One region of the Succinispira mobilis DSM 6222 genome, then DNA from elsewhere that is predicted to be linked to it. Evidence: riboswitches for the same ligand, from Rfam matches in the RefSeq annotation. Region 1 holds a riboswitch; each other region holds the start of a gene.
The links. A riboswitch is a leader RNA that binds a small molecule or an ion and turns the genes downstream of it on or off. The one in region 1 is predicted to bind cobalamin.

Region 1 (8,873 bases):
AATAATCATTAATGGAAGAATATTGGGGGCAATATGCGTCCAAAGAATATGCGTTGGTTTGCCACCATTAATAATAGCGGCCTCAATAAAGTCGCGCTTTTTTATTTTTAAAACTAAGCTACGGGCTAAACGAGCATATTTAGTCCAGCTAACGATAGTTAAGGCGATAATTGCATTAGTTAAACTACCGCCCATAATTCCAGCTACAGCAATCGCTAAAATCATCCCTGGAAAAGAAATCATAATATCAGAAATTCGCATAATTACAATATCAATTTTTCCACCAAAATAGCCAGAAATAACTCCTAAGCTAGTGCCGATAATAAATACACTGGTAACTAAGGCTAAAACAGCAGTTAAGGAGTATTTAGCTCCGTAGAGAATACGCGAAAAACAATCACGTCCTAGTTTGTCCGTTCCGAATAAATGTTCTGCCGAAGGGGGTTGAAATGCATTTTGCAAGGTTGCATCAATTGGATTATAGGGAACAATTAGGGGGGCTGCTAGGGCTGTTGTAAATAATAAAACGGTAAGAATTGTATAAATTGCAAAAGGACGATTAGTTTTAAAACCAATTAATAATTTATCCATTTTAGTTACCTCCTTTTTTTAAGCGAGGATCGAGATAACTATAGGAAAAATCAACTAGAAGATTAATACACATATAAATTAAAGCAATCCAGAGAACGATACCTTGAACTAAATTAAAATCACGGTAGGTTATTGCTTCCACAGCTAAACGACCTAAGCCAGGCCAAGAAAAAACTATTTCAATAACGGCTGCTCCGCCTAATAAAGAGCCAAGAGACAGACCTAAAAGGGTAACTAAAGGTAGCATGGCATTAGGCAGAACTTCTTTAAATAAAATATGTTTTTCGCTTAAACCACGGGCACGGGCACCGATAACATAGTCTTGATTAAGTTCTTCTAAAATTGCCGTTCTGACTTGGCGGGTATATTTAGAGGACATCGCAATTCCTAAGGTTAAGGTCGGTAAGATAATTGTATCTAAGGCAACGCGACTGCCGACAATAGGTAGCCACCCTAAATGTAGTCCAAATAACCAAAGTAACATTAGTCCTAACCAAAATCCAGGAATAGAAATGCCGAAGAAAGTTAGAAAACGAACTGCAGCATCAAAAAAGCCATTACGTTTTACTGCCGCGAGAACTCCTAGAGGGACAGAGACTACTAGCATGAAGCCTAGAGACGCTAAGGACAAGAAGCAGGTAGCTGGTAAGCGTTCCCAAAGTATTGTGGTAACTGGTAATTTGGCCATAAAAGAATAACCAAAATCGCCGCTCACCGCTTTTTCTAACCAGGCAAGATACTGAAAAATAAAGGGTTTGTCTAAACCGAGTTCATGTCTTAGAGCTTCCACTTCTGCTTCAGTGATGAATAAGTCTTCGCCACCGGTGATCATTTGTTTGACAGGATCGCCAGGTGAAAACATAGTTAAGGCAAAAGTTAAAAAGCTAATTCCCAGCAAAACCAATAATATTTGGCCAATTTTATAAAGTAATTTTTTTTTCAAAATAAACCTCCTTAGAAAATATAAAAATAAAAATCTCCTGTTGCTATAGTAAGCAGCAGGAGATTTTAAATTACAAGGTAAAAGCAATCATAAATCAAGCTGCTTTCCCGTCACTCGCAGGCAAAGCACTAAAATTAAAGGCAGCGATCTGACTTACACAAAATTGTGTTTACAGTGGCGTGACCGTGTCGGATTTACACCGAACTTCCCTTGATTTAAGCCTAATTAGGCACCTTTAACTATAATATTATGTTTTAAGAAACTAAATAAGATAAGGACATTTTAGCATATACCAGATATATAGTAAAGCTGGAAATTACTTTTTGTAAAAAACACAAATATTTTTGTAAAAAAAGCAACAAAATAATAAAAATTATTTTACTGATGTAACTTATTTAGCTTAAATATAGTGTCAAATGGAGACAGTGATGATGAATTGTTAGGTGTTTTTTTTGCTGATAATATTTATTAAAGCAAATATTCCCATTAAAATTGGATAGAATAAATAAGGCAGAATTTCAATGGGGGCAAGGGTTAAGCCCACAGCAGTAGCGCCAGCACTAGCATACAATAGTTGGGCTCCATAAGGAATAATCCCTTGCCAGACAGAAGTGAAAATATCTAAAAGTGCCGCTGTACGGCTCGGAGAAAGTTTATATTCATCAGCGATATCTTTTGCAATTGGACCAGCCATAACAATGGCAATAGTGTTATTGGCAGTTGAAATATCTACCAAGGAGCTAAGCGCAGCGATACCTAGTTCAGCACCTTTTTTGCTGCGAACACGGTTTTTTATGGTCGTAAGTAAATAATCAATCCCACCATTTTCTTTAACTAAACCAATGATTCCAGCGACAACAATTGAAATAACGGTTATATCATACATACTCATAATTCCACCAGTACCGTCTTTGCCGCTCGCGATAACGGAAAAAATATTACTTGCAGCAATCGAATTAGTAAACACACCTATTATAATAGATAAAATTGTGCCTGCGATTAAAATTAAAAAAACATTTAATCCGGATAGTGCACCAACTAGAACTACTAAGTAAGGCAAGATTTTCAGTAAATCATAGTTTAAGTTTTCACTAATGCGATAATTAGCATTCCAAGCTAAAAAAAGAAATAAAGCGATAGTTATAATTGCAGCTGGCAGGACAATAAAGAAATTTTCTTTGAATTTATCTTTCATGGCACAGCCTTGTGTACGAGTGGCAGCGATTGTGGTATCAGAAATCATTGATAAATTATCTCCAAACATTGCACCGCAAACTACTGCGCCAATGCACATTGCACCGAGAAAGCCGGTTTTTTCGCTGATGCCTACGGCAATAGGGGTTAAAGCTACTATGGTTCCTACAGAAGTGCCCATTGCCAAAGAAATAAAACAGGCAATAACAAACAAGCCCGCTACGGCTATTTTGGCTGGTAAAATTGATAATCCTAAGTTTACAGTGCTTTCTACACCACCAGCAGCTTGCACAGCCCCAGAAAATGCTCCTGCTAAAATAAATATTAGACACATAATCATAATGTTTTCATTGCCCATGCTTTTGGCAACAACTGCAAGTTTTTGGTTGAAGTTAAGCCGGCGATTTTGTAAAAATGCAATAACTAAGGCAATTAAAAAAGCAACAATTGTCGGTAGTGCATAGAAACTATTTGCAATAATCCCGCTACCGATAAATAACAAAAGAAAGACGATAATAGGCATCAAGCCACTGAAATTTCCTTGGTTCATATATTAGTCCTTTCATTAAAATGTTTACCTATAAAAAACAAAACAAAATTATTGTAACATAAAATTAGGGTGACTGCCAATTTACTTTTGAACACCTTTGATAAAGTAAGCTATTGTAAAATATGATTTTCAATAGTAAAATTTAGCATAGTAGGTTAGGAAGGAGCAGTATGAATGGCGAAAATAAATAATGATTGGTTAACTGTAATTGGCGAAGAATTTGAAAAGCAATATTATTTGAATTTAAGACAGGTTTTAATAAAAGAATACAATAGTAAAGTTATTTATCCAATAGCTGAAGATATATTCAACGCCTTTCACTTTACGCCTTTAGAGAAAGTAAAAGTTCTGTTAGTGGGGCAAGATCCTTATCATAATCCAGGTCAAGCCCATGGGCTTAGTTTTTCCGTAGCACCTAAAGAAACAATTCCGCCTTCTTTGATGAATATTTACAAAGAATTACAAACAGATTTAGGCTGTTATGTTCCCAATAATGGTTATCTTGAAAAATGGGCAAAACAAGGAGTTTTATTGTTAAATACAGTGTTAACAGTACGAGCGCACCAAGCAAACTCGCATCAAGGATTGGGGTGGGAATTATTTACTGATGCGGTAATTAAGGCTGTAAATAAAATAGAACGTCCTGTAGTTGTTTTCTTATGGGGGAGACCAGCCCAACAAAAAATTTCATTGTTAAATAATCCTAAACATTTGATTTTGCAAGCGCCTCATCCAAGTCCACTATCAGCATTTCGAGGTTTTTTTGGGTGTAAACATTTTAGCAAGGCTAACGAGTTCTTAACTAAGCATGGTTTAGAGCCTATTGATTGGCAAATTGAAAATATCTAAAAATGATAACAAGGAAGTGAATGTATTGCAAAAAAAATGTTTTAAATTAATAATAGTTATGTGTTTAGTATTTTTAAATTTTAGTTGGGCGGAGGCCAAAGAGCTAAAAAGTTTGTACCAAGTCTCGACTATAAATGCCTTGTTGAGTGGTCATTATGACGGGGAAATAGATATGCAGACATTAAGTAAATATGGAGATTTTGGCATAGGAACTTTCGATAAATTAGATGGAGAAATGATTTTTTTAGATGGACAGGTTTATAAAGTAAAAGCAAGTGGAAAAGTAGAACTTGTAGCTAATAAAGTAAAAACTCCCTTTGCCGCAGTAACTTATTTTACCCCTGAGATTAGTCGGGTTATTTTTAATGTGGAAAATTATGAACAGTTGCAAACTAAATTAAATGAAGTAGTAAGTGATAAAAATTATTTTTATGCTATTAAAGTATCTGGGGATTTTAAAGAAATAAAAACAAGAAGTGTGCCTAGTCAAGAAAAACCATATAAACCCTTGGTTGAAATAACTAAAAACCAACCTGTTTTTGAATATAAAAATATAAAGGGCACAATTTTAGGATTTTATTGTCCAGCATATGTTGCAGGAGTGAATGTTCCAGGTTATCATTTGCATTTTCTGTCGCAAGACAAAACTAAAGGGGGGCATTTATTAGCGGCTAGTTTGGGTAAAGCACAAGTTGAAGTTTGTAAAATAGACAAATTTACGATGCAATTACCTCGGGAAAATAAGCTGGAAAAGTTAGAACTCCTAAAAGATTATTCTAAAGAATTACTTGTGGTAGAGAAGTAGTATAAAAAGAGGTAAGATAGAATTCTATCTTACCTCTTAAAATTTTGGAATTTCATTAATATAAAATTTTTACTAAAATATAACCTACACTGCAACCAGTGAAAATTCCGATTAATCCAGGGATGATAAAGCTATGATTAATTACAAACTTACCAATTCCAGTGGTACCAGAGCGGTCAAAGCCTATGCAGGCTAAGTCTGATGGATAGGTAGGAAGAATAAAATAACCATAACAAGCCGTTATAAAGGAAACAATAACTAAAGGACTTACGCCAACACTAAGAGCCATGGGCACAATAATTGCTAAAGCTGCAGCTTGTGAATTTACTAATTTGGAAACAAGTAATAAAACTACAGCATACAGCCAAGGATAAGCTATAACAATTTGGCCTAAAGATTTTTTGAGTAAGGGTAAATACGCCCCAAAATAAGTGTCTGCCATCCAAGCAACACCATAGACAGAAACAACAGCAATAGTTCCAGCTTTAAACACTGAACCGTTGGTTACATCAGCAACTTTAACTTTGCAAGCAATCATGATTAGTGCTGCAATAAAAAGCATTGCTATTTGGATGGTAAGGGTCATAGACAGTGGTTTTAAAGCGCCTTTTGCATTAGGAAAATGCGGTAGGAGTTCAGGGAAACTACCGAATAAAGCAATAGCCGCAATGCCGGCTAAAAAAATTCCCGTAGCCAAATAAGCGGAAGAAGGCAGTTTTTGATCGGCTAAAGTTGCAATAGTGCTATTTTCGGAAGTTCCATATATATAAGCTTTTTGCTCAGGATCAGCAATTTTAGCTTGGAAAACAGGATCATTATCTAAGTCTTTGCCACGACGAATACTCCAGAGACTGGCAACTAAAACGCCACAAAAACTAGCTGGAATAGAAACAGAAAGAATTTCGATAACCCCGAAATGAATTGGCGATTTAGCTAACATAGCAACTACAGATACAACTGCAACAGAAGCAGGAGAGGCACAAACCCCCATTTGTGAGGCAATAGAAGCAGCAGCCATAGGACGTTCAGGGCGAATATTTTGTTTAATCGCAATATCATAAATTATTGGAAATAACGTATAAACAATATGTCCTGTTCCACAAAGAACAGTTAAGAACCAAGTTGTCATTGGGGCAAGTATTGTTACATACTTGGGGTTACTCCGCAAAAATTTCTCTGCGAATTTAAGCATTACATCCAAGCCTTTAGAGGCTTGTAAAAAACCAGAACATGTAACAACCGCCATAATTGTTAACATTACATCGATAGGTGGTTTACCTGGAACTAAGCCTAACACAAATGTGAAGATAGTTAAGCCAATACCAGATACAACTGCTAGTCCTAAGCCACCGAAACGCACGCCTACGATTAAGCAAGCAATTAGAACTAGAAAGCCTAAAAACATGGTCATAAAAAATACACTCCTCTTTAACTTTTAAATTTAAAATCAATTAGCAACACTGAAATATTTTGCATAATTGATTATTATATCTAATTTTTAAAAAAATTAGATATAATAATCTTTATAGTTTTGAATTTAAGTATTGCAATTTTTAGAGGAGTATATCTGGTATGAAAAAACGAAGTACTGAGATGACAATATATAATTTACAACAAAATATTAAATTTGGCAAGAGAGATAGAAAAGTATACAAGAATACAAGAATATTTTCTGGGAAATAGCTTATTTTTAGTTTAAGTGGAAAATATTATGGTATTAATAATTATAAATTTAATAGTATTGTTAGCTTGATAATTTGCAAATAGAAATATATAATATTTCGTTGATAGGAGGAAGATAATATGTTAAAAATAGTGGTTATTAGTCTAGTTTTCATGGGGATAATTATTTCTAACAATAGTCTTGTTGTCGCGGAAAAAATAGATTTAAAAGTTTGGTTAGAACAGGAAAGTTTGAATGAAATTGTTTTAGAGAAGGAGGAGATAAAAAGCTATAATTATTTAATTCAACAGCTACAAGTTGGCGATATGCCAAATTTAATAGAATATCCTAAATACTTAAACAGAGAAGAGGTAGTTCGCTATTTGAGTGCGGCGGAAATGCCTAGAGAAGAACTTTATCGGCGAGGAGAATTGATAAATGCAGGTTGGAAAGCAAATTTAGAATTGCAAAGAAACATCGAAAATTTGCCAGCGACAGTAATGATTAAATATGCAGTAACTATTAGACGCAGTAATATAAGAACTTTCCCGAGCGATGAAGCTGTATATGAAAGTAAAAACGATTTGGAATTTGACTTATTTCAAGAAACAGCAATAGATCCAAGTGAAGCTGTAATAGTACTATGGCAAAGTAAAGATTTAAATTTTTATTTCGTGCAAACTAAAAATTATCGTGGATGGGTAAACAGTAGAGATTTGGCAATAGCTAAAGATAAAAATGATTGGTTAAAGTATGCGAACCCAGATAAATTTTTAATTGTTACAGAGCCACTTTTGAAGATGATGAATTTAAAAGAAGAATTACTTTGGCAGATGGGGAGTAAAATAATTTTGACTAAAAAACCCAAAGGTTCTGAGTATGAAATTATTTTACCAAAACGAGATAATCAGGGTTTTTTGCAAGAACAGCGTAAAAAAATACGCCTTCAGGGTGTAAATGAAGGTTATATTGCTTATAATAGAGCCAATATCATAAGGCAAGCTTTTAAATTTCAGGGAGAACCTTATGGTTGGGGTGGTTTACATGATAGTGTAGATTGTTCTAGCTTTATTGAAAATATATATCGTACGGTTGGCTTACAATTACCACGTAATGCTGACCAACAAGAAACTGCTAGTGCTAGTATTGTTTGTTTGAATAATAAGTCTAACGCCGATAAAGTTGCTTTGATAAAAGGCTTACCCCCAGCAACAGTACTGTTTAAGGATGGACATACAATGTTGTATTTGGGAGAGAAAGGTGAAAAACAATATGTTATTCATGCACTTGGTAGTCAAGGCAGATATAATGCTCAAGGTGAAATAGTAAGGCTTCCAATTATGAAAGTTGTTGTTACCGATTTAGATATTTTAATGCGCACTGGTAAATCTTTACTAGAGACCTTGACTACAGCTGTAGACTATCGTTGATAGGAATAATTAAAAAAGAAAAAACACAGGTATCCAACTAAAATAAATGCAGAACATGAAGCATGAATTAATATGCTCTATAATTTTAGCAATTTATTTTTGGAATACCTGTGTTTTTAATCTGGTAATTTACGATATATGTCTAGAAATTCATCTAAATTTGCTAGAAACAAATCAACTAATTGAGGGTCGAAATGTTTTCCTTTTTCTTGTTGAAGTAGTTCAATAATTTCTGATAGTGGCCAGGCCTTCTTATATACTCTATCGCTATGTAGAGCATCAAAAACATCTATTAAAGCAGTAATGCGGCTAAAAATATGTGTTTCAGAACCATTAAGCTTTTGAGGGTAACCAGTGCCATCGAATTTTTCGTGATGTTGATAGGCAATCATCGCAGCAGTTTGCAAAATAGCGCGTGGGGATTTTTTCATAATATAATAACCGATTTCACAGTGGTTTTGCATTATAGAAAATTCTTCAGCAGTCAGTTTCCCCGGTTTGTTTAGGATGCTGTCGGGAATAGCTAATTTACCAATATCATGCATTGGCGAAGCCATGCGCAAGAGAGCAGCCTCTTCGGAACTCAGACCATACTTTAATGCCAACAGCCAGCAACATTCAGCAACGCGTTTTACGTGATTGCCAGTTTCTTGAGAACGAGCTTCAGCAGCTTCACCTAGAGTGTAAATACAATCTCGTTGTGTCTCTTCAATTTCCCTACTTAATTCCAAGTTGTCAAAAGCTATGCAGATATTTACACAAAAAATATCGATTAAATTTTGATCAAATTCATCAAGGTTTTTACTGCTTTCCAGATAAAGAATTCCATCTGAACCTTGCTTACTCCT
Region 2 (8,873 bases), 240 kb from region 1:
TCGCAAAATAGCAAATAATGTATAAACTTGATTTGCTTAAAAAAAAATGCTATTCTAAGTAACATGTTAGATATTTACGGAGGCGATAAACTGATGATAAGAAAAATTATAATTGTTATGTGGATGCTACTTGCTTTTGTTAGTAGCAATCAGGTTTCAGCGGCAGGTCAATTGACAATGACAGATGTTGAAAGATATTTGGCGCCGATATATCAAGAGTTCGAAGCACGTGGTTCGAAAGTTAAAGTGGATTTAGAACTAATTACTCCAATTGCCAACTTTAATGCTAAGATTGATGTTTTAGGTGTAGATAGTAAATCTAAAGTTAGCAAATTAGATTATCAAATTGAATTTTTAATGTTAGGTAAAGCTAAAAAAGAGTTTACAATACAACAATACTTAGAACAAAATGGAACAGATCTACATGTATATACTCAACTGGATAAGCAGTGGACTAAACAAATAATTCCTAATCTCATTATAAATGATAAAAAGTTAGCAGAAAAACAAAAGGTTGAACGTTTAGAATTCATAAAATCAGTAGAATTATTAAATTATAATACTGAACAAGTTGAATTAGCAGTAGTTGTGAACACAACTAGGTTATATGATTTAGTGGAGAAAGCTATCTTAGCAGATAAAACTTCTTTTAAAACTCCAGAAGCAAAAACAGAATTTTTGACAGCATATCACGAAATTATGAGTAAAGCTGGAGATATTACTTATAAGGAAAAAATTGATCGGAAGAATAAAGTTATTAATTCGGAAATTGACTTTACTGATTTTACTAGAAATATTGTTAATAATGTTATTGCCAAATATGATAAAAAAATGAAGGATAAAGATAAACAAGACTTAGCTAAATTTTTAGCAGCTTCTAAATTAACGATGAAATCTGAAGTAATTATGTTAGATAAACAAGAAAAAATTAAAATCCCCGCAGAAGTAAAGCAAGTAGCTAAAGAAATTCCGTCTAAAATTCAAAAGTCGAAGGCACAAACAGAGAAAATATAAACTAAAGTCTAAATTAGAAAAATAATATTTAACAATAAAAATAGCTCTGAAGTTTTAGTATTATTACTAACTTTCAGAGCTATTATCATTTTGTGAAAAATAATTGAAAAATATTTAAAGGAAATTATAAGTGATAAAAATAGCTATTGCGACAGTGCCCAAATATAAATTCGCTCCGACTAAAGTAAGTGATGTACCTAGTTTTAGTCCGAAAATGGCAACATTACTTGGCCAGACTCTAGAACATGAATCATATACGTTATGCCCAAAAGCAGCTAAGAGAAGTGTGAAGATTACTTCAGGTGCAGAAAGAAGTCCTTGTGCAAATAAGCTACCAGCTAAACCAATAGCAGCAATTAAAGTAGGTAAGCCAGCAATAATAACCATAACACCAGCAGTAGATAGGGAAAAACTTTGTAAGATTTGATCTAAAGTTGGGGCTAACTGTTCTAACCAAGTTGTTGATAGTAGCAGAGCAAAGAAGAAAGTAACAGGCATGAAAATTACTGCAATAGAGCGAAATTGTAGCCAAGCGCTATTGAGATCTTGAAAAAATGTATCAGCTTTGGAGATGTTGTTTTGGGGTGATACATTGCTTTGAAAACTGAAGTTATTCCAATTTTGATTGATTAGACGTTGCCAAAAAATACCAGTACAAGTAACGATTAGACTTAAGAGTATATGGATAACAATGAAAATGCTACCGAGTTCAATCCCTAAAGAATTTATTAATATTGGCGTAAAATAAAAAGCTGTAAAATATATTCCGGTAGGCAGTGAACCCATAAGATATACTGCTGTAATAGTGTTGGTGCTAAGCTTATTAGTTTTAGCACAATCAGCCAAAAGCGCATTTGCAGCATAGCGATTTAAAAGACAAAGGATAAAAAAAGGACCTAGTTCTTTAGGAATTTTTCCCAACCATGTTAAAGGTCTAGTTAATTTGCTAAAAAAAATAAAAATTTTACCACGCCGTAAAACTACACCACACCAACAACCAAACAACATGGCAGGTAAAGCTGCTTTCCAAATTATAAAAGTTTTTGTACAGGCTAGAAAGATAAAATCGCTATTCATATTTTGTCACCAATAAAAGCTGCTAAATCAAGCTCCATATGCACTGTTTGATGGATATCTTCTTCATCTACAGTTATTTTAAAACCGTTTTTTAACCAAAAATTAAAGCCGCCCGGTAAAAACTTATGTGTGTGCAAATAGAGAAATTTGTAATTAGCGGATAAAGCGAAATCTAGTGCGGAATTAAATAGTTGAGAGCCAATTCCCGAACGCCTAAGTTCGGGGCTGATATAACAACGTCCAATTTCAGCAGCAGTATGAGGTGCATATCTACCCTTGATACAGGATATTCGATCATTATAAACTGAGACAGCAATCGTTCCGACTAGCTGACCGGTTGTTAAAAAAGCTCCTATTAAAGTGTGGCGTTCCGGGAGAAAATATTTTGCCTGAGATTGTTCTAAATCTTGGTATTGATTAGGACTTATCTCACCATTATAAAGCAGTTTACATTGTTGTAGGAGAAAATTTTTAACCGTTTCTATTTCGGAAATTTTGGCTGTGCGAATAATTATTGGTGTATCTTTTATTAACATACGAACTCCTTTTTTTACATTTAATATAGTTAAAACAAAAAAAGGGCACCCTTCATTAGAAAGAGTGTCCTGAATTTAGTCGAAAAGCACAATTTATTAAGGCTAAAAACTTAATAATCATATTTCGCAATCTCCATCCCCATCTTTCGTAGGTAATAGCGGTGATTGTTTAAACAGGCAGTTACTGGCTTGAGATTGTCTGTGAGAGTATGTAATAAACAATCTTTTACAGTGGCGGGACCGCGTCGGAATACACCGAACTTTTCTTTTAGGCCAAGAGGCACCTGTTAAACTTTATTATATAAAATATTTTTTTATTTTATCAAAATTATCATGTATTGTCAATGAAATTGCTGATTTCTAGGAGTTTAAGTTGAGAAATAAGAACAAATATAGAATGAAAAAGAACAATATTCGTAATGTGGAAAGATTAATTAGTAATAATTAGCGCTACTTGTAAATTAAAATTATTGTTGTTATACTCATATAGAGAAAAAAGTTTTTTGGAGGTTGCAAATGGATTTTAGAAGATATTTAAAAGATTATCCTGATAAAAATGGACGTTTTGGAGTATATGGTGGGGCTTATTTACCGCAAGAATTAGAACCAGCTTTTAGAGAAATAGCTGATGCGTATCAAACAATTTGCCATTCTTCTCAATTTATAAATGAATTACGGCGTATTCGCAAAGAATTTCAAGGGCGCCCTACGCCGGTATACCATTGTGAGCGTTTATCTAGAAAACTTGGTAATTGCCAAATTTATTTGAAAAGAGAAGATTTAAATCATACAGGGGCGCACAAACTAAATCATTGCATGGGTGAAGGTTTATTGGCCAAATTTATGGGGAAAAAACGTTTAATTGCTGAAACTGGTGCGGGACAGCATGGGGTAGCATTAGCGACAGCAGCAGCATTTTTTGGGTTGGAATGTGAAATTCATATGGGTGAAGTTGATATTGCTAAACAGGCTCCCAATGTAACTAGAATGAAAATTTTAGGTGCAAAGGTAGTTCCAGTAAGTCATGGTTTAAAAACACTTAAAGAGGCAGTAGATTCGGCATTTGAATCTTACGCTCAAAATTATAAAGAATCGATATACTGTATAGGTTCAGCCTTAGGACCACATCCATTCCCATTAATGGTTAGAGATTTCCAGGCCGTTATTGGCTATGAAGCAAAAGACCAGTTTAAGGAAATGACGGGACTTTTACCAGATTTAGTTTGTGCTTGTGTAGGTGGTGGTAGTAATGCTGCGGGTATGTTTATTCCTTTTCTTGATGAACCAGTAGAAATTGTAGGTGTAGAACCATTAGGACGCGGGAAAACTCTGGGGGAACATGCGGCGACAATGTCATACGGGGAACGAGGAATAATGCATGGTTTTGAAAGTATTATGCTCAAAGATGAGCAAGGCGAACCAGCACCAGTATATTCAATTGCCAGTGGTTTAGACTACCCTTCTGTCGGTCCAGAACATGCTTTTTTGCATGACCTTGGTCGTGTACACTATGAAACAAGTAGCGATGAAGAAGCTATTGATGCTTTTTTTAAACTATCACGTTATGAAGGGATAATACCAGCACTAGAGAGTTCGCACGCAGTAGCTTATGCTATGAAAAAAGCTCAAGAAATGAAACAAGGTTCTATTTTGGTTAGCTTAAGTGGTCGAGGAGATAAAGATGTAGATTATGTTGTTGAGCACTATGGTTATGGTGAAGAATACAAATAATTAATATATAGATACCGTATAAAATAGATACTACTCGAAATAGGTAGTACAAGCTGTTTTATGCGGTGTCTTTTTTATATATAATAGTGAAACAAAACTATACTAAAGAGAAAGGAAATGTTAAAATATATTTAGATTATTTGAAAATATTACGGTTAGAAATTAATATGTATAAAGGAGGGGAATAAATTTATGAATAAATTTATGGATTTTGCCAATCAAGAAGCGATTCGTGGATTCATGCAAGATGCTGGTGGCCCATTTGGAGCTGTGATTGTAAGAGAAGGCAAGATTGTTGCTAGCGCTCACAATGAGGTTTTAAAGACTAATGATCCAACGGCACATGCAGAAGTAAATGCTATTCGTAAGGCGGCAGCAATATTAAATAAGTTTGATTTATCTGATTGTGAGCTATATACATCATGTGAACCTTGCCCGATGTGTTTAGCGGCAATATATTGGGCTCGCATAACTAAGGTCTATTATGGTTGTACGCGTTATGATGCTGCTAATATCGGTTTTGATGATAATGCAATATATGAATATATAAAGTTTCCAGATAAATACCAAGAAAACTTAAGACTATTACCGTTAGATCGGGAACAGTGTTTAATGAGTTTTCAAAAATGGCAAGAAAAACAAGATAGGATTATTTATTAAGCTGTTAAACTTGTTTAATGATAGAAAAATTTTAGTAAATACTTATTATAAAAAATATAGGGGTGGTGTAATTTATGAACAGGTATAAACTTATCTGCATAGGGTTACTTATATTTTTAAGTAATATATTTATTAATAGTGTTTTTGCTCAAGAAAACAATACTTTAGAACAGAAATATTTAAAACAAGAGTGCATAAAAGCAACTATTGTGGCCATAGATTTGGAATTAGCTCGATATAAAAATTGGCTTTCTACAAGCGAAAAACAAGGTAACGAGAAACAAGTGTTGAACTTTCAACAAAGAATAGCAGAGTTGCAGATGGAACGGCAAAGATATTTAGATATGAATGTAGAAGAATATATTTTGCCGAAGAAGGAATTGGTGACTACGAAATTTGAAGCGCCAATAGGAATAGATTCGATTTTATACTTGAAAGAAATGTCAAAACACGGACCATGGTATCATATTGCAGGAATGGAAAATTTGGATTTGAGTTTTGTACAAGAAAATTCTCACTATCAGGTTGGCTTTTATAATATTTATCCACGAAATTATTGGGGGATGAATAGTGCATATATTTATATTAGTGATGTTTCTAGTAGCTTAGAAAATAGGCAGATAAGCGGAGAAGTATTTACACCGAAAAATTTTGTTAATTTCAAAGAAAACTTAGTGCCGGTTAATAATTATAAAGTGTATCTATTAAAAGAAATGAATGCAGATGGCGCTAAATTAGTATTATCTGCTAATAAATCAAAATTTTCCATACAGTTGTCAGCCGAAGACTTGGCTACCTACAAATACATTGAATTTGTAGCTGAACATCGAAGTAAGGTAATAAGTTTGGCGAATTTGCCAGATGAAAACTTGGAAATTATTCTAGAGCCGGAAATGATGGTTAAGAAACCAGCCATTTATTTATATCCGGAAAAATCAGAACAAATTATTATTAAGCATACGTTTAAAGGTAAAATTTTAAATACTTATCCCAAGTACAAGTACTCTTGGCAAGTTATAGCTCAACCTAATGGCATACTTTTAAATTTAGAAGATCAAAGAAGTTATCGCTACTTATTTTGGGACGGGAAGTATTCTTTTTCTGAACAGCATTATAAATACAAGGACGGGTTTTACATTAAAAGAGCAGATTATATAGACTTTTTACAAGAAAAATTATTGCAAATCGGGTTAAATCAACAAGAAATAAACGATTTTATTGTATATTGGTTGCCTGCTTTAAATAATTATGAACAATGTTTTATTCATTTTCGAATTAATGATGATATTGATGGAAGCTCTTTGTTAGAAACCATCCCTAAGGCAGATACGGTTTTAAGACTATTTATGGAATTCAGAGGAATTGCTCTTGCAGATAATATAACAAAATTACCGGAGCAGGAGTTACCGACAATATTGCGGCAAGGTTTTACTCTTGTAGAGTGGGGAGGTGCAGAAATAGGTAGTGAACAATTACAATAAGGGAGGCGAAATCAATGTTAATTAAAAAGCTTTTCTCGTTAACTGTAATTTTTACGTTTGCATTTTTCTGTTTTGGGGTGCAAGTTGGACAAACTAAAAATCTTGGGAATGAATTTTGGGATTTAAATTGGCAAGTAGAAGAACAAAAAATTGTTAAGCAGTTGGAGAGTGCTGATTTTAAAAAGAGTACTAGTTTAGAAGTTGATAATGGGAAAAAGATAGAATTTGAAAATGGTAAGTTTTTAGAATACGAATGTAACCTTACGGTTTTTATTACGAAGAAGGGAATAAGCAAACTAACAATAAAACTGTTGAAACAAGGTCCGGAAACGGCAAATATTTATCAAAATATGGAAAAATATTTTAAAGAAAAATATGGTAAACCACTTAATAAGGATATATTTTTTCAAAAAAGCAATCCGCCTATAAAAATAGAAACAATTTACTGGCAATTTATTGATCAGCAAGACAAGTTAGTGGAAATATACTTGAAGCGCGATGGAGTAACGGGTTATTTTGGTGAAAACCAAGAAACAAGTAAAATCGAAATTAGTGTTCTAAAAAGGTAAAGATTTTTATAAAAGCAACTCGTCACTATTATAAATAGGAAGAGTTGCTTTTTCTATTAACAAAACTAGTTATTTAGGCTAGAATTATAGCTAAATTATTTAAAAGGAAGTTAGAAAATGGATTTAACAAATTGTCAACTTTGCCCAAGAGCATGTTCGGTAAATAGAGAAAGCGGCGAATTAGGGTTTTGTGGTGCAGGCGCCAAGGTTAAAGTGGCTTTAGCAAGTTTGCATCAATGGGAAGAACCGTGTTTAGTGGGGGAAAATGGTGCAGGAACAGTGTTCTTTTCACACTGCAATCTTCATTGTGTATTTTGCCAGAATTATGAAATTAGTCAGCAAGGCGTAGGTAAAGTAATTTCGGTAGAACGCTTGGCCGAAATATTTTTGGAGCTACAAAAGCGTGGCGCTAGTACGTTAGATTTAGTAACACCCACACACTATGTACCACAAATTATAGACGCGGTAGTACGAGCTAAAGCACAAGGGTTTAATTTGCCAATTGTATATAACTCTAATGCCTATGAAACTGTAGCCACGATAGAGGCTTTAGCGGATATAGTAGATATATTTTTGCCGGATTTTAAATATTTTTCGTCCATAACAGGAAAATGCTATGCTCAAGCAATAGATTATCCCCAAGTTGCGCAAGCAGCAATTCAGCAGATGTTTAAGCAAGTAGGTAAGCCTGTTTTTCAAGGAGAACGATTGATTCGTGGGGTCATTGTGCGACATCTAGTACTACCGAGTCATTCGCAAGAGAGTTTGGCTATTGTACAATGGTTGTGGCAAACTTTTGCTAATGATGTATATTTGAGTTTGATGAATCAGTTCACACCTTTATATAAAGTTGCGAACTATCCGAAATTAAATAGAAACTTAACTAGTTTAGAATATAATAAAGTTGTTAAATATGCGGAAAAATTAGGGTTTAGCAATTGTTTTATTCAAACTAAAAATGCTGCGGGGCAAGAATTTATTCCTAAATTTGACGGAGCCGGTGTGGAATAAATCCTAAGAAGTGTAAATACTAGAATGTAAATAGGATAGCTAGAGAAAATTTCTGCATAAATTATTAGAAAGGTATCTAAAAATATCGAGACAAAACACTGAATATGTCAATATCATTCAAGAAAGAATAATTGGGAAATGTTAGACTAAAGGCAAAGGGGTGAGATAGTGAGTTTGAGTGAAAGAATTGTCTGTTTTGATGAAGATTTGGGAATTGAAGCTTATTGGTTTAAAGGGTTAATGCATAAATTTCCGAATCATTTTCATGAAGATTACGTAATTGGGTTTATTGAAAGTGGCACAAGACAATTATCTTGTAAAAATAAAAAGTATAATGTTGGTGCTGGCGATTTGCTCTTGTTTAATCCTTTGGAAAATCATACTTGCTGTCAGCTAGACGTAGAACCATTAGATTATCGCTCAATTAACATAAGTCCTGAAGTAATGCGTAAGGTAGTGCTAGAGATTACGGGGAAAAGCTATTTACCAGAGTTTGCTAGCTCGGTAGCTTTTAAAAGTGAATATCTTCAGCTTCTGAGAGATTTCCACGATATGTTGATGGAAAAACGAGAAGAAATGGCTAAAATAGAAGCTCTTTATTTTTTGATGGAACAATTTTTGCGAGAATATACTAATTCAGAGCCTTGGCAATGTGCTGAAATAAGTAGTGATATCCAAAAAGTAGGTGACTTTCTGGCAACTAAATTTATGGAACGGATTAGTTTAGATGTGCTTAGCGAGGTTGCTGGTTTAAACAAGTATACATTACTGCGTAAGTTTACACAGCAATGTGG
Region 3 (6,567 bases), 540 kb from region 1:
TCTAGTTGGTGGTACTAAACCTAAAACAATTCCATCTGTGCCCATTGCCAAAGTCAAAATTCTTTCTGGTTTTTTCTCAAACTTCACCACTGTTCCTTGGACATCTGTCACCTGATAGTTAAAATTAGCAACTTTTTGTTCTTTCTCTGAACTTGTTTTGCAAGCAGTTAAAATGAAAGTTAAAATTATAGCTAAAAAAGTTATAAACAAAAATCTCACAAATTTTTTCTGTTTTCTATCCATCATTACGTTCCTCAAGTTCTCCTTCTAAAGATAGATAAATTTTTTGCAATTCCGCCTTTGTTTCTGGTTTTGCGTTCCACAAGCCACGTTGTTCGGCCTCTAATAATATTTCCGTTAGCCGTTGTAACGCCCAAGGATTTACATCGCGCATCCAATCTTGGATTTCTTTATCAAATGCGTATTTAGCCGCATACTTTTCATACATCCAATCTTCCATTATCCCACTGGTGGCATCCCATTGATAACTATGGGCTAGGTAGTTAGCCATATCTTGAGCCCCTTTATATCCATGTTTTTTCATACCCTGAATAAATTTAGGATTTACGGCTTCACCACGGAAAATTCTTTTCATTTCTTCTTGTAAACTACGCATTTCAACTTTACTACGGTCAGTACTATCACCACAATAAGACCGTGGCTTTTTGCCGCTTAAAGAACGAACTGTAGCAATCATGCCCCCTTGATAAGCATTATAATCATCTGAGTTCAGCATATGTGATTCCCGATTATCACCATTTTTGATAGTAACATCTAACTGGGACATGCGTTTTTTAAATAATTGTGGCTGATAGCTACCGCGGACATCATTGCCATAAGCATGTGCCGAAAATCTGACATATACATTTGCTAAGTCATCAATTGTTGTCCAGTTCTTTGACTCTAAAAGTTGGCCTACGCCTGCACCATAGGCTCCTGGTGGATCACCAAAAATTCTATATCCGGCTTGTTGCCAAGCTAAATCCGCAGCTACGCCCTCATTAATTAATTCTTGCGTATCCAGCAACATGTGTTTACGAATAAAGTTCATTTCTAGTGGCTCATCTAAATCAGCTACTAACTTAACAGCTCTATCTAGCCAATTAATTGCCCCCGGCATACTATCTCGGAATAAGCCACTTACCCGACCAGTTACATCTACCCGCGGTCTTTGTAATTGGTCTAAAGAAATTACCTCTAGATCGATAACGCGCAAACTTCCTTTTTGCCATATTGGCCGCACACCCATCAAATGTAAAAATTCGGCAATGCATTGACCATGACTACGCATATTTGCGCCTGCCCACAAAATTATGCCCACACTCTCCGGATAAGTCCCTTCCTCTACAATATAGCGTTCTATTACCTGTTCTGAGAGATTTTTACCTATTTCCCAAGCAGCAGGTGTCGGCAAGGTTCTAGGGTCAACACCGTAAAAATTTCTACCAGTTGGCAACAAATCTGCACCGCCACTACTAGGTGCTCCAGCTGGACTCGGTTGAATATATTCAGCCTGTAAAGCCCGTAAGGTATTGTCAATTTCCTGTTTTGTTTTTACCAAATTAGGATAAATTGTCTCGCAAATATATCCAGCTAACTTTTCCAGCTCTGATTTAGCAAAATTATTACAGTTTTTCAATTCAGGCCAAGCGAAAATTTCCTCACAACTTCTCAAAATAAACTCTTGTTTTGCCAAATATTCAACAAAACGTCTCGCTAGCAAAAATATTTCGTCAATAAGCACTCCATACGTTTTGTTGCGCTTAGCACACATAACACTACTATTTTCTAACAAAGTATAATAATCAAATCCGTAAATAGTAGCTAAAGTTTTTGTTAGAGCTGCAATATCGCCATTTTCTAGGCGCGTTAAAGAAAAAATATATTCTGTTAGTTCATCTGACTGTGGTGCTTCGCCTAAAATATGTAGACCACAGCGCATTTGCATATTTTTTATATCCGTAACATAGCTATGTAATTTCCCCACATAATCGTCGAAATGCGAACAGTCACTTTCTAATATTTCTTCGGCTAAATTTGCCGCACTAGCTTTTTCTCGAACTAGATCTTGCAAAGTAGCAATATTTTCAGGTTGAGTAATTTTAAAGTGACAATATTCATCTAAAGTTTTTTCTAGTTCTTCTAATTCTTCATAAGTCCCAGAAGTTGTCATTGGTGGACTCAAATAGCTAATTAGGCAAGCGGCACTACGACGTTTAGCTTGGACCCCTTCACCAACCACCGTAATCCAATAATGGTAAATATTAGGCATATCTCCAATAGAGATATCTGGATAACAAGCTTTAGACAAACCCGCACCTTTACCTGGTAACCATTCTAAGGTACCATGCGTACCGACATGAATAACTGCATCAGCTTGCCAAATATCACGTAGCCAATGATAAAACCCAATATAATGATGTGTTGGTGCACAGTCAGGCGAATGAATTAATTTACCGGAATCTTCTTCAAACCCCCGCGGTGGCTGCACTGTTATAAAAACATTTCCATTAATAGTCCCAGGAATTAATAACTGCCCGTCATAATTAAAGACATCCCCAGGCGCTTCTTGCCAATCTAGAGTAAGTTGCGCCTTTGTTTTCTCATCAAGTTTTTTGAAAAAATCTAAATAGGCTGCAGTAGTTAGATGACCATATGCATCGGCAATTTGTCGCTCTGAAATATAGCGGCGATCATTAGTTGCATTAGCGGTTAGTATTTTCATAAATTCTTGACTATTTTCTGGAATCCAGTCCACTTCATACCCTTGTCTTGCCAACTCTTTTAATAGTAAACGCACACTTTCAGGCGAGTCTAAGCCAGCGGCACTGCCAATATTAGAATTTGAAGCTGGATAATTATGAAAAACAATAGCAACTTTTTTAGCACTATTCTTCTTATACTTCAAATTTGTCCATTTTTCAACTTTACGTGCTAATAACTCAATTCGCTCGGGTAAACATATATAACGGGAACGACCTTCGTCCGTTCTCTCATTAGTAGCCACTGGAATGGAGTGAATAACTCCGTCAAACTCTGGCAAGCTAATACTGATTGAGATTTCCATCGGCGTCATACCTTCACAACTTTTCTCCCAGTCAACCTTATTATTAGCCAACGTATAGGCTTGTAAAATCGGCACATTTAAATTTTCTAGAACAGCTAAGTCTAAAGCTCGTGTTGTTGTCAAGGAAAATTTTATACAATTTATAAGTACGTCAATAATCGGTTTTGTATCTTGATAAAAATATTTAGCAAAAGCCTCGCGCAAACCTTCTGAATCAATATCGGGGTTAGCTTGTCCATTACTGAAAACAGCAATTACATTTAAGTTTCGTGCTTCTAACGCTTTAATAATTTCCGTTTGATAAGATAAATCTCCTAAAATCCATTCATCCCGATAAAAGATTAAACCAATAGTAGCCCTATTGGGTCTGCAGTACTTTGCTTGATAGCTGGCTAAGTCTTCATAAATATTTTCGCTTGCATAGTGATAGATGCCATTCCAAGGCAAAAGTTTCGGTTCATAATAGAACTGTTTTTCGCCTAAGATTTCACTGGTTAACCATAACAAACAGTTTTCAAAATTATTTATGCCCCCATAATTAAAGTATTTATAAATTTTATTTTCCTGTTCCTTGCTAAGTCCCAAACTTAAATTATCTTGACCGGCATCAGCTACTAAAAAAAGATGCTTAATTTTCACTTGTTGCATAAAAGCTGACAAATTTCTTAAAAAGCTGCAATCTAAGCCAGTTCCCATCCATTTTATTAAAACTAAGTCTTGTTTTTCTATCAGCGCTAACCATTCTTTTCCCCAAGGAGTACTCTCACTAATTTGGCATTGGCTAAATTCTGTGGCAACTTTGTTTAAATCAAGCAAGGCTACTGCTTGTTGCCAAAACCAAATTTGCCGTTCTATATTAGTTAAAAATAAAATTTTCTTCATAATTTCTTACTCCCCTACTGTTCTACTGCTAATTTATCAATTAATAGTTGCAATAAAGCTGCTTCAATTTTAGTTAAAAAATCTTTTAAGTTACTAGCTTGCTCGAGCTTTAGTTCAATTTGAAATTCAGTCGCAATCTGCATTAATATTTTATTTAACCATAAATCACATTCTGTAGCGTTAAGCAAGCCCCAGTTAAATTGATCTAATAAGTGTGCTAATAAAGATATCGGTACAACGAGGCTCTCTTTTTTAGCATAAATTTCACAAATTTCTAGAAACTGCGGTTTGATAACAGGGGTGGCTACAATTTGCAAATATTGTTGCCACAAAGATTCGGTATTAATTTGGAAACGTTTTAAACGTTTGAAAACATCATGTTGATTTTTCGGATTTAAACCACTTTGCTTACTAAGAGCTTCTTTAACTGCTTGAATTACTGTTTTTCCAATTAGTTCTCCTAATTTAGAATGTTTGCCCGCACTTTCCATATACAAAGCGCTCATCGAATTGGCAACCACTATCGTTTGATCTGTACCTGAACCAGTGGCCAAACCATAAGAATAGTTGCTTCCTGCTAGCAATTCTTGAATTGCCGCAGTTTTAGCTTCGGTACATGTAACTAAAGCTCTGGCTATAGCGCCAGCTGGCATATCGGCATCAATTACCAACATAATATTTATTGTGCCCAATTTAGCAGGCTTTTCAGTTGGTTTATAAAAATCAGAGGGGTCACCTACCCGCCCACCATTTATCTCGATTCCGCCTGTTACTATCGCTGTAACCGTCAAATCCTCATATTTAAGCATGGAAATAGCCACATTATCCATGTTCGCAGCAGTGCCCATTCCGGATACCTTATTAGGATCCAAGCCAATTTTTTGGGCTATAAGCCGCATGTGTTCATCATAAGAGTCTGCTAACATTTTAAAACCAATTCCCGCACCAATTGTCCCATCATGATTAAAAACTGCAACTAATTCTTCACGATAGCCACCATTATAAAGGGAAGTACTTAGAACTTTACGTTTACCTGCAAAAAATAAGACTATGCTCTTTTCGTATCTATATGCAATATCACCTGTGCTTAGCTCTACTAATTTCAAAATATCCACCTCAAAATTTTAAAAATAAAAGTGTCTTCCTGCAAAGCAGAAAGACACTAATGTTATAAATTTATGCAAACATTAACTCTATCCTATCGCTCGTAGGTCAAAAGAGAATAAACTTAAAATGGTCTCTGGCTTCGATAATAATTATCTTACAGTGACGGGATCGCGATGGCTTTGCACCATACTTCTCCAAATTAAGCTTTATATGTTATTGTATTCTGACCTTAATTGTACTACGAAATTTTAGTGTTTGCAATGCCCAGTTCCTGTGCTAGCTAAAACATCTTGGAATATTTTATGTACTTCTTCAGAACTTTTACCACTTTCCATGGCTTTTTTGGCATGAATAACTGCTGAACGATATTTTTTGTGAGCCTCATCTGTAGGAATAGATTCAATGTTCATTGGATCAAAAGCCATAATTTTGTGGAATATTTCATGAATTTCTTCACTTGTTTTTCCAGCAGCTTTTGCCGCTTCAACATGTTTCATTGCACTAGCATAGCGGTGCTTAGCGTGTGGATTATCAGGCAGTTCATATTTGGGATGTCCAGTTTCTTTATTAGTATGCATATAATCACCTCATTATAAATTTTTAGGTTAACCCAGTTATCATTCTAGAGTATATACCGCATATAGAGTCAAGCCTTTATTTTAATCTAAATAATCAACTTGCAAAGCAATCTGAGCTACATATTCTTGCGGATTAGCTGTCGACCAATGATTTCTCAGTTGGCTAATATAGCCTTCTCCCACAATTTGCAATTTATTAAGTTCGATAAATTCTTTAAGCTTTTTTATTGCTTTACCATAATTTGCATGACAGCAATCCGGTGTAAATATCGTAGCATATAAACCCGCAGGCTTAATTGTAATGTTTTGGTACTCCGTGGGCTCACTAATTCGCGTAAAAATTTTATTTATATTTGTGTAACTATTATTAAGCAATTGTTCTTTTTCTAGAATATAACCCATTAAATATTCATTTAAAATTCTACTAGTTGCAAAGGGAAGATTGTGTTTAGCTACTAAACCTATTTTTTCTTTTAAAGACACAGTGTTTTTACGAAAATCGTCCACAATCAAATACTCTTTCGGCACATTTTCTAAAGTTATTTTATCTATTCTAATTTGTTTTACTTGTTCAAGACGACTTATTTTAGTCTGCAGATTTTTTTTATTTTTAAGTAAAATCTGAACTTCTTCTTCAAATTCACTTAATTTTTTTTTAAAAATTGCTTGTAGAGCATCAAGATCGCGATTTTTAACATAATCAGATATTTCTTGAAGTGGTAACCCCAATTTACGCAAAGTTATGATAACTTCAAAAATATAATATTTATGTAAAGAATAGTAACGATAGCCATTTTCTTCTACTAAATCAGGTTCGAAAATTTTATTGCGCTCATAATAAAATAAAGTTTGTTTAGACACGCCAAAAAGATTCGCGAATTCGCCTATGGTAAAATACATTTCTGTTTTCTTATTCACAAAAAAACTCCTTTA

Region 2: another riboswitch for cobalamin. It lies ahead of SUCMO_RS0106890 (GNAT family N-acetyltransferase); the one in region 1 lies ahead of nikB (nickel ABC transporter permease).
Region 3: another riboswitch for cobalamin. It lies ahead of SUCMO_RS0105510 (adenosylcobinamide amidohydrolase); the one in region 1 lies ahead of nikB (nickel ABC transporter permease).

What each region holds. Positions count from the first base shown of each region.
Region 1 is NZ_KB913028.1:1,689,048-1,697,920, reverse strand. It holds gene nikC (nickel transporter permease) at 1-591, opposite strand, end outside; gene nikB (nickel ABC transporter permease) at 593-1,537, opposite strand; adenosylcobalamin (AdoCbl) riboswitch at 1,631-1,761, opposite strand; gene SUCMO_RS0108000 (Na+/H+ antiporter NhaC family protein) at 1,974-3,278, opposite strand; gene SUCMO_RS0107995 (uracil-DNA glycosylase) at 3,453-4,127, shown strand; gene budA (acetolactate decarboxylase) at 4,186-4,932, shown strand; gene SUCMO_RS0107985 (anaerobic C4-dicarboxylate transporter) at 4,988-6,343, opposite strand; gene SUCMO_RS0107975 (SH3 domain-containing protein) at 6,736-8,025, shown strand; gene SUCMO_RS0107970 (DUF3369 domain-containing protein) at 8,142-8,873, opposite strand, start outside.
Region 2 is NZ_KB913028.1:1,451,830-1,460,702, reverse strand. It holds gene SUCMO_RS0106900 (hypothetical protein) at 94-1,014, shown strand; gene SUCMO_RS0106895 (hypothetical protein) at 1,129-2,091, opposite strand; gene SUCMO_RS0106890 (GNAT family N-acetyltransferase) at 2,088-2,627, opposite strand; cobalamin riboswitch at 2,787-2,930, opposite strand; gene trpB (tryptophan synthase subunit beta) at 3,144-4,358, shown strand; gene SUCMO_RS11630 (nucleoside deaminase) at 4,551-5,018, shown strand; gene SUCMO_RS11010 (hypothetical protein) at 5,093-6,499, shown strand; gene SUCMO_RS0106870 (hypothetical protein) at 6,514-7,068, shown strand; gene SUCMO_RS0106865 (radical SAM protein) at 7,186-8,079, shown strand; gene SUCMO_RS0106860 (AraC family transcriptional regulator) at 8,248-8,873, shown strand, end outside.
Region 3 is NZ_KB913028.1:1,148,436-1,155,002, reverse strand. It holds gene SUCMO_RS0105520 (ABC transporter substrate-binding protein) at 1-246, opposite strand, end outside; gene cobN (cobaltochelatase subunit CobN) at 236-3,949, opposite strand; gene SUCMO_RS0105510 (adenosylcobinamide amidohydrolase) at 3,964-5,055, opposite strand; adenosylcobalamin (AdoCbl) riboswitch at 5,138-5,276, opposite strand; gene SUCMO_RS0105505 (hypothetical protein) at 5,305-5,634, opposite strand; gene SUCMO_RS0105500 (MerR family transcriptional regulator) at 5,716-6,552, opposite strand.